3 regions of the Aminobacter sp. SR38 genome follow, and region 1 is predicted to be linked to each of the others. Evidence: predicted binding sites of a transcription regulator. Region 1 holds the regulator's gene; each other region holds the start of a gene.
What was found. The regulator PhoB, encoded in region 1, activates phosphate uptake and scavenging genes when phosphate is short. The targets are predictions, from matches to a motif close to TGTCATNNANCTGTCAT.

Region 1 (3,276 bases):
CTGAGATGAACGCCAGAACGAACGAAATCATCAAGATGCGCGGCGACAAGGTGACCGTGCACTATGGCGAGAAGCAAGCGCTGTTCGGCGTCGATCTCGACGTTCGCCAGAATCAGGTGACGGCGCTGATCGGCCCGTCGGGCTGCGGCAAGTCGACCTTCCTGCGCTGCCTCAATCGCATGAACGACACCATCGACGCAGCCCGCGTCGGCGGCAAGATCACCCTCGACAGCGAAGACATCTACGATCCCAAGATCGACGTCGTCGAGCTGCGTGCCCGCGTCGGCATGGTGTTCCAGAAGCCGAACCCGTTCCCGAAGTCGATCTACGAGAACGTCGCCTACGGCCCGCGCATCCATGGTCTCGCCAAGAACAAGGCCGAGCTCGACGTGATCGTCGAGAAGAGCCTGCAGAAGGCCGCTCTGTGGAACGAAGCCAAGGACCGCCTCAACGAGCCGGGCACCGGCCTGTCGGGCGGCCAGCAGCAGCGCCTGTGCATCGCGCGCGCCATCGCCGTTTCGCCCGAGGTGATCCTGATGGACGAGCCGTGTTCGGCGCTCGACCCGATCGCCACCGCCAAGGTCGAGGAGCTGATCGACGAACTGCGCGAGAACTACACGATCGTCATCGTCACGCACTCGATGCAGCAGGCGGCGCGCGTGTCGCAGCGCACGGCGATGTTCCACCTCGGCTATCTCGTCGAGGAAGGCCCGACCGACAAGATGTTCACCAACCCCGACGACAAGCGGACGCAGGACTACATCACCGGCCGCTTCGGCTGAGTGGGTTTCGTCGCGGCACACGATACGAGGAAGAAATCATGGGCGAACATACAGTCCGGTCCTTCGACGAAGAACTTCAGCACGTCGACCAGCTCATCCGCGACATGGGCGATCTTTCCGGCGCAATGGTGGCCGGCGCCATCCGCGCGCTTCTCACGTCCGACCAGGCACTGGCGCAAAACGTCGTTGCCGACGATACGATCATGGACGCCAAGCAGCGCGATCTCGACAATTCGGCGATCACTCTGATCGCCAAGCGCCAGCCGATGGCGCAGGACCTGCGCGCCGTGGTCGGTGCCATCCGCATGGCGGGTGACCTCGAGCGCATCGGCGACCTCGCCAAGAACATTGCCAAGCGCGTCGGCGCCGTCGGCCAGTCGCCGACCCCGCGCAATCTCTCGCATTCGATCGATGCGATGGCGCAGCTGGTGCTTGGCCAGGTTCGCGGCGTCGTCGATCTCTATGTCGCGCGTCAGGCCGAGGGCCTGAAGGATCTGCGCGCCGACGACCAGAAGATCGACATCCAGTACACCGCCGTGTTCCGCGAACTCCTGACCTACATGATGGAAGATCCGCGCAACATCACGGCCTGCACGCATCTGCTGTTCTGCGCCAAGAACCTCGAGCGCATCGGCGACCATGTCACCAACATCGCCGAGAACGCCTATTTCGTCGTGACGGGTACGCAGCTGCCGCTGAACCGGCCCAAGGTCGACGAGACCACGACGACGGTTCCGGCCTGAGCATTTCCGCAACCGCATGCGTTTGGCGCGGGGGCGCTGCATAGGTTAAATCAGCGCATGGTCCACAAGCGGCCATGCGCAAGGACAAGGTATAGCCAATGATCGCTCCCAAGGTCATGGTCGTCGAAGACGAAGAGCCGCTGGGCGTGCTGCTTCGCTACAATCTCGAATCCGAAGGCTATCAGGTCGAGGTCGTCACGCGTGGCGACGAGGCCGAGATTCGGCTCCAGGAAAACGTGCCCGACCTGCTGGTGCTCGACTGGATGGTGCCGGCGCTGTCGGGTATAGAACTGTGCCGCCGGCTCAGGATGCGTCCCGACACCGAACGCCTGCCGATCATCATGCTGACGGCGCGGGGCGAGGAAAGCGACAGGGTGCGCGGGCTTTCGACCGGGGCCGACGACTACCTGGTCAAGCCGTTCTCGACGCCGGAATTCATGGCGCGCGTCAAGGCGCTGCTGCGCCGGGCCAAACCCGAGGTGCTGTCCTCGGTGCTCAAGGTCGGCGACATCATGCTCGACCGCGAGTCGCACCGCGTCTACCGCAAGAAGAGCGAGATCAAGCTCGGGCCGACCGAATTCCGCTTGCTCGAATTCATGATGCGGCACCCGGGCCGCGTGTTCTCGCGCAGCCAGTTGCTCGACAATGTCTGGGGCGAGACGATCTATATCGACGAGCGCACCGTTGACGTGCATGTCGGGCGCCTGCGCAAGGCGGTCAACAACGGCCGCATGCCTGACGTGATCCGGACCATTCGCGGTGCCGGCTACGCCATCCGCGAGGACTGAGCCGCTTCGGGCTCTTTTCCGCTCAGCTAGGCGACGTCGGCACCGGCACGGCGTGGAGCCGTGCCTGCGGCAAAAATCTCCTGATCAATGGCAAGCAGCGCGCGCATCATCGCGCCCTCGCGTTTGAGCGGAACCTCGTTGGGTTCGGTGTCGAAGGAGATCGCCTTCGAGTGCAGCCCGCCCGCCGTCTTGGCGATGGCCGCGCGCACATGTGGCTCCATGATGTCGAAGGCGGTTGCGCCGACGCCGACGAAGGCGAGGGGGGCGGGGTCGAACAGCGCAAACATCGAGCCGAGTCCAAAGCCGATGGCTTCGCCGGCCTTGCGAAAGGCCTCGCGTTCGGGGCCATCATGGTCACGTGCCGCATCGGCCACGGCCCTGATGTCGTCGTCGGACAGGTCGGCCAGCGGCTCGGCATTCTCGTCGCCAACCCTTGCGTTGCGCCAGATGGCGTAGTTGCCGGCATAGGCCTCGATGCAGCCGCGGCGGCCGCAACGGCAAAGCGCGCCGTCCGGGCGGTGGATCATGTGGCCGAACTCGGCACCCGACGACTGCGTGCCGGTGAACAGCTCGCCCTTGATGACGAGGCCCATGCCGATGCCGTGCGAGAGCAGGATGGCGATGAAGTCGTCGCGATAACGCACCGGATCTCGCCAGCGGAGGGCCTCGGCGATCATGTTGCAGTCGTTCTCAACCGAAACAGGTACGCCGAACTCCTGCTCCAGCCGGTCGGCGAAGGGGATGTCGTCGTATCGGGTGATCGGAGACCACAACAGCTTGCGCGAGGCGGCGTCGGTGATGCCCTGGACGGCGATGGCGATGCGTAGGACGGCGCCGCCCGAAGCGCCGGCGCTGTCGATCAGGCGCCGGACCATTCCGACGCATTCGTCGACCAGCGCCTCGGCAGGCATCTGCTGCGTGACAAGCCGCCGGGTCTCTTCGGTCACGGTGTTGCCGGCATAG
Region 2 (3,276 bases), 2.6 Mb from region 1:
GCAAAGCCGACAGCCACTGCAACAAAAAGGGCAAGAGGCTTCTCAAGGAGGGCGGCTCGAAATATTCGCTCAAGGACCGGCGCAAGGCGCTTCGGGGCTCGAGAGCGTATTAGCCCCTTCCCGCGGCATCAGTTGGTCGGCGGCTGGGATGCGCCCGCCTGGCCTGCGACAGAGGCCACGGGTTTTTCCAATTCGGCATAAGGCACACGATAGCCATTGGCGGCCAGCCAGTTGATGGCTGCACGCGGCTCATCGGTCTGGATCATCGTCGCGCCGCGTTCGGCCCAGAAGCCGAACACTTCGTTGGGAAACCCGGCGGCCACCGCCAGTTCGTCGCCGCGGCCGCCGGCGAGATAGCCACCCGGTTTGTTGACGATGGCATGAGTGTCAACCCAGATGTGCCAGTTGCCGCGAATGGCCGCTGCCTTGACCCTGGCCGAAAACAGCGGCCCGCCAGATACGGTCATTGTTTCGGTGTCGCCGCGCCAGGCAATCATCTCCACGGCATTTGCGGCGAAAGCCTTGCCCGATGCCTCGACGAAAGCGGGGTCGCGCACGGCGTCGTCAGCCATGATCGGCATGAACTGGAACCCTTGCCCCACCCGCGCCATCACCGCCTTCACGGTGGCGACACGCTCGGCATTCCACAGGTTCGCCTTGACCACCACCTGCTCTTCCATCTCCATGGCGCGCGCCAGCGCAACCATGTCGATGAGGTCGGCGGTGTCGAGCTTGTTGTCGAGATTGACCAGGATCCTGCCCTTGGCGACCGACAGATATTCCCGCAGCGTCGGCACTGTTTCGGCGGTGACAGTGCCGGTACCCTCGACGACGAGCCGGCATGTCCTGAGCTCGTCCATGGCGCGGGTTACGACCTCGCCCGTGCAGTCGGTGGTACGGTCGAGCCAGCTGTCATGCATGACGATCAGTTCGCCGTCGGCGGAGCGGCGGATGTCGATCTCGACCATTTCGGCGCCGAGAGAGATCGCATCGCGCAGGGCGGCGATGGAGTTTTCGGCAAAGCGCCGCTTGCCGTCCTGCAGGCCGCCTGCCCTGTGCGCCACGACCATCACATGGTCACGCCACTGATTGGCATTTTCGAAGCGCGCGAGGATCTCTTCGGAACGAGAACCGGCATGGCCAGACGTCGCCAGAGCGAGGGTCAGCAAGACCGAGACTGCGCCTGCCAGAACTGTCCGCATGGGAATCGCTCCATGGCTTGATATGCCTGGAGCGACCTAAAAGGCGGCGATGACATGGGCGTGAAAGACAGATGACAGGGCGATGAATGCAGCTGTCACACGCAATTCGCCATGGGGCTGGCATGTTGGTTCAGGCTTCTGTAGTTCTTGCGCCTCGCAATTCTGAACGACCGAATTCCGAAAGACCGAATAAGGAAACTGCCCATGCCCTCTTCGTCGATCGATCACGCCTTTACCGCACGCGGCCCCAAGGGTCGCTCGGGTGATCCGACCTATGCAGGGGCATTGTCCTTCATGCGCCGCAAGTATTCGAAGAATGTCACTGGGGCCGAGGCGGTGGTCTGGGGCATCCCCTTCGACGCCGCCGTCACCAACCGGCCGGGCGCACGCTTCGGCCCGCAGGCCATCCGTCGCGCCTCGGCGATCTTCGATTGCGACCCGCAATACCCGTTCAACCGCGACCTGTTCGACGACCTCGCCGTCATCGACTATGGCGACTGCCTGCTCGACAGCGGCAACCACCAGAAGACCCCTGTTACAATCGAGCGCGAAGCAGCCAAGATCCTGAAATCGGGCGCCTTCCTTTTGACGCTCGGCGGCGACCATTTCGTCACCTGGCCCGTGCTGAAGGCGCATGCGGCGATCCACGGCCCGATGGCGCTGGTGCAGTTCGATGCCCACCAGGACACCTGGCCTGACGACGGCAAGCGCATCGATCACGGATCGTTCGTGGCGCGCGCCGTCAAGGACGGCATCATCGACCCCGATCGCTCGATACAGATCGGCATCCGTACGCACGCGCCCGACGATTGCGGCATCAAGATCCTCTACGGCCACGAGGTCGAGGAGATGCGCGCTGCCGACATCGCCTATGCGATCGCCGAACGCACCGGCGGCAAGAAGACCTATGTCACCTTCGACATCGACTGCCTCGACCCGGCCTTTGCGCCCGGAACCGGCACGCCGGTGGCCGGCGGCCCGTCCTCGGCCAAGATCCTGTCGGTGCTGCGCCAGATGACCCAGATCGACATCGTCGGCGCCGACATCGTCGAGGTTGCACCGGCCTATGACCATGCCGATATTACGGCTATCGCCGGCTCGACGGTCGCCATGCATTATCTCGGCCTGTTGGCCGAGAAGAAGGCGCGCGACAAGGCCTGAGGCATTGAATCAACGGCTTGCGGACGAGAGTCCGAATTTGGCCATAACCACCTGAAATAACGAATTTTTCGACGGACGGCAGACAATGAAACCGAAAATCTTCATCGACGGCGAACACGGTACCACGGGCCTCCAGATCCGCACGCGCCTCGCCGCCCGCGACGACCTCGCCGTGCTGTCGATCCCGGAAGCCGAACGCCGCAACGTCGACCTCAGGGCCGAGCGCCTGCACGAGGCGGATGTCGCCATCCTGTGCCTGCCCGACGATGCCTCGAAGGAAGCCGTCCGCATTCTCGAAGGCAACAACTCGACCCGCATCATCGATACGTCGACGGCGCATCGCGTCCACCCCGACTGGGCCTATGGCTTTGCCGAGATGGACGCTGCCCAGCGCAAGCGCATCGCCGATGCACGGCTCGTCGCCAACCCGGGCTGCTATCCGACCGGCGCGATCTCGCTGATCCGTCCGCTGGTCGCGGCCGGCACCTTGCCGGCCGACTACCCAGTCAGCGTCAACGCCGTTTCCGGCTACACCGGCGGCGGCAAGCAGATGATCGGCCAGATGGAGGACGCCTCGCGCCCCGACCACATAGCTGCGCCGCACTTCCTCTACGGCCTGCCGCTGATGCACAAACACGTTGCCGAGATGAAGCAGCATGGCCTGCTCGAGCGCCGCCCGATCTTTGCGCCCTCGGTCGGCCGCTTTGCCCAGGGCATGATCGTCCAGGTGCCGCTGCATCTCGCCGACCTCAATGGCTCGGCCTCGATCGCCGACATCCACGCAACGCTTGCCGCGCACTATGCCGGACAGGACATCGTCGAGGTCGTGCCGCTTGAGGTCAGCGCCAAGCTCGACCGGCTTGACCCGACCGAGCTTGCCGACACCGACCGCATGAAGCTCTATGTCTTCGGC
Region 3 (3,276 bases), 170 kb from region 1:
GCCATGACGGCGAGCAGCAGGGCGGTAGCCATGGCGACGGCGGCGACCGAGATCGAGAAGATCGCAGTCACCTGGATCGAGTTGAGATAGTTGGGGTCCGACAGGACCTTCTTGAAATTGTCGAACCAGACGAATTTCGACGACAGGCCGAACGGGTCTTCCCTCAGCATGGACTGGCGCAGCGCCTGGCTGGCCGGCCAGTAGAAGAACACCAGCGTGATCGCCAGCTGCGGCGCGACCAGCAGATAGGGCAGGATCTTGTTGGGGAAGACGACGCGTGGGGACAATGAGGGCCTCTCGTTACGCGTTGGTCAGAAGCTGGATGGCATCACTGCCGGATCCTTCGGCTCAGCGTTCGCGCTGCCTCACCCTTACCGTCTCCTCGTCAAGGACGGGAGAGGGAGGGCTTCTACGTTGCCGCATGTCCCCTCTCCCCGTCATTGCGGGGAGAAGGTGCCGGCAGGCGGATGAGGGGCACGCTACGATGACATTGGAGCGCTTCAGTTCCCCAGCGCTTCCTGGATCGCCTTGTTGCCGCGGGTGACGACATTGTCGAGCGCCTGCTGGGCGGTCTGCTGGCCGGCGAGCATCTTTTCGAGCTCCTCGTTCTCGATGTCACGGACCTGCGGCAGGTTAACGAGACGGACGCCCTTCGAGTTTTCGGTCGGGGCCTTGCCCATCATCTGCTTGATCGGGATCTCGCGGGCCGGGTTCTTGTCGTAGAATCCCGACTTCTTGGTCTCCTCATAGGCAGCGAGCGTGACCGGCAGGTAGCCCGAAACCTGGTGCAGGCGGGCCTGGATCGGTGTCTGCGACAGGAAGTTGAAGAAGGCGGCAACGCCCTTGTACTGCTCTTCCGGCAGGCCGGCGAAAACCCAGAGCGAAGCACCGCCCGGGATGGTGTTCTGCGGCGCACCGGCGGCGTCAGCCTCGTAGGGCAGCTGGCCGGTGCCGTAGTTCATGCCCGACTTGACGATGTCGCCAAGGCCGCCAGAGGATTCGGTGAAGATGCCGCACTCGCCGGCGAGGAAGATCTGCTTGGCCTCGGACGTGCGGCCGCCATATTTGAAGGTGCCGTCCTTGGCGAGGTCGGCGAGCTCCTGGAAGTGCTTGACGAAGGCCGGCGCATTGATCTTGAGCTCGACATTGGTGCCGCCGATGCCGTTTTCATTGGTGCCGTAGGACAGGTTGTTCCAGGCGGCGAAATTCTCGGTGTGGATCCAGGTAAGCCAGGTCGAGGTGAAGCCGCAGGGGGCAGCACCGCTCGACTTGATCTTCTTGGCGGCATCCCAGACTTCGCCCCAGGTCTTGGGCGGGTTGTCGACGTCGAGGCCGGCTTTCTGGAAGATGTCCTTGTTGTAGTAGAGGATCGGCGACGACGAATTGTAGGGGAACGACAGCATCGTGCCGTCAGGCTTGGAATAGTAGGCGACGATGCCCGGCAGGTACTGGCTCTTGTCGAAGGCCTGACCGCCCATCGACAGGATCTCGGCGACCGGCTTGATGGCGCCTTCGGCGCCCATCATCGTGCCCGTGCCGGCGTCGAAGACTTGCATGATCGCCGGAGGCTGCTTGGCGCGGAAGGCGGCGATGCCGGCGTTCAGCGTCTCGGGATAGGTGCCCTTGAAGACCGGAACGATCTTGTACTCGCTCTGGCTCTTGTTGAACTCTTCGGAAAGCTGGTTGACGACCTCGTTGTTCGCGCCGGTCATGGCGTGCCACCATGAAATCTCGGTGACGGCGAAGGCGGAGGTGCTGGACAACAGCGTCATGGTGGCGGCAACACCGGCCGCGAAGCCTAGGGTCTTCATGTCTCGCTCCCGTTCTGGTTGGCGAAATGTTTAGTTCCGCGAGGACCAGTATTGTCGGATTATGACAGCGCCACAACAGTTTTGTAGCGATCGTATGAAGGTCGCATTCGGCTCGCTTCGATTTCGCTTTCGCCACAACCTTATGAGAAGCTTTCGGTTTTCCAAAAAACGAAAGCAATTTGCCGAGAATTAGACCCACCTCAACTGCCAGCGCGCCGGCTAATGAAAGGCTGGAAATGGAATGAACATGCCGCGAAGCGTCCTTCGCGGAAGAAAATCGCGAAAATGCACGCTCAAATCCTGCAATCTGAAATTGCAAAGACGGACAGATAAACGTGTGTGGACACGCCGGCCTTATTTGGCGAGTGCGGCCTCGATGAGCGTCCTCGCATCAGGGCTAGCCCATTCAGCCGGGCCGTTCATGTTGGCCAGCAGGCAGCCTTCGCCGTCGATCAGCAAGGTGACAGGCAAGCCAAGCGCCAGCCCTCGCTTCTTCAGATCGTTGAACACGGCGAGCGTGTTGTCGCGGTAATGGCCAAGCGAGGAGATGCCGATCTCTTCGAGGAACTTCTTCGGCTTGGTGTCGTCGCCGGTGTCGACATTGATCGCCACGACCTCGAACTCCTCGCCGCCCATCTCGCGCTCCAGAGCATCGAGCGCCGGCATCTCGGCGCGGCACGGCGCGCACCAGGTGGCCCAGAGATTGACCAGCAACGTGCGACCGGCATGGTCGGCGATGGTCATCGGCTTGCCCTCGGGATCGTTGAAGGCAAGCGTCTTCAGCGACTGCGGCGGGTCGGCCGGCATCATCGCGGCGACATGGCCGACGGCGGCTGCACCTACGGCTTTGGCTCTTTCGGCCTTCGCCGCGCACAGCTTGTCGTCGGGGCTTGCAGAACTGGTGTCGGCGGCGACCGTCGGCTGCGGCGTCTTGTTGCCAGGAAGGGTCGTGCTGACATATACCGCGACCGCGCCGGCGATCACGCCCGCAACGGCGGCAATCAGTATATGGCGTGGGGCTGGAAACATTTTTCTGCGGTCCGACATCTAATCAATTTTCTCCGGAGCCCGGGTATCACGATGAGCGACAAGAAGGCCAGCAACCAGATGTGGGGCGGACGTTTTGCCTCGGGCCCGGCTGCGATCATGGAAGCGATCAACGCCTCGATCGGCTTCGACAAGAAGCTGTATGCCCAGGACATCCGAGGGTCCGTCGCCCACTCCGAGATGCTGGCGGAAACGGGCATTATTTCGGCTGGCGATCAACAGAAAATCGCTCACGGCCTGAACACGATCCTGCGAGAAATCGAGGACGGCAAGTTCGCCTTCTCGACCCGGCTCGAAGACATCCACATGAATGTCGAGTCGCGCCTTGCCGAACTGATCGGCGCCTCCGCCGGACGCCTGCACACTGCACGCTCGCGCAACGACCAGGTGGCCGTCGACTTCCGGCTCTGGGTCAAGG

Region 2: a site for PhoB is predicted at 1,263-1,279, ahead of IG197_RS03495 (glycerophosphodiester phosphodiesterase family protein). Genes of this name have one in related genera too.
Region 3: a site for PhoB is predicted at 1,873-1,889, ahead of ugpB (sn-glycerol-3-phosphate ABC transporter substrate-binding protein UgpB). Genes of this name have one in related genera too.

The regions. Positions count from the first base shown of each region.
Region 1 covers NZ_CP062112.1:3,789,885-3,793,160, forward strand. The annotation lists gene pstB (phosphate ABC transporter ATP-binding protein PstB) at 1-782, shown strand, start outside; gene phoU (phosphate signaling complex protein PhoU) at 821-1,525, shown strand; gene phoB (phosphate regulon transcriptional regulator PhoB) at 1,624-2,313, shown strand; gene IG197_RS18600 (ROK family protein) at 2,340-3,276, opposite strand, start outside.
Region 2 covers NZ_CP062112.1:693,635-696,910, forward strand. The annotation lists gene IG197_RS03490 (hypothetical protein) at 1-113, shown strand, start outside; gene IG197_RS03495 (glycerophosphodiester phosphodiesterase family protein) at 129-1,202, opposite strand; gene speB (agmatinase) at 1,407-2,363, shown strand; gene argC (N-acetyl-gamma-glutamyl-phosphate reductase) at 2,449-3,276, shown strand, end outside.
Region 3 covers NZ_CP062112.1:3,963,397-3,966,672, reverse strand. The annotation lists gene ugpA (sn-glycerol-3-phosphate ABC transporter permease UgpA) at 1-287, opposite strand, end outside; gene ugpB (sn-glycerol-3-phosphate ABC transporter substrate-binding protein UgpB) at 501-1,811, opposite strand; gene IG197_RS19470 (TlpA disulfide reductase family protein) at 2,166-2,858, opposite strand; gene argH (argininosuccinate lyase) at 2,892-3,276, shown strand, end outside.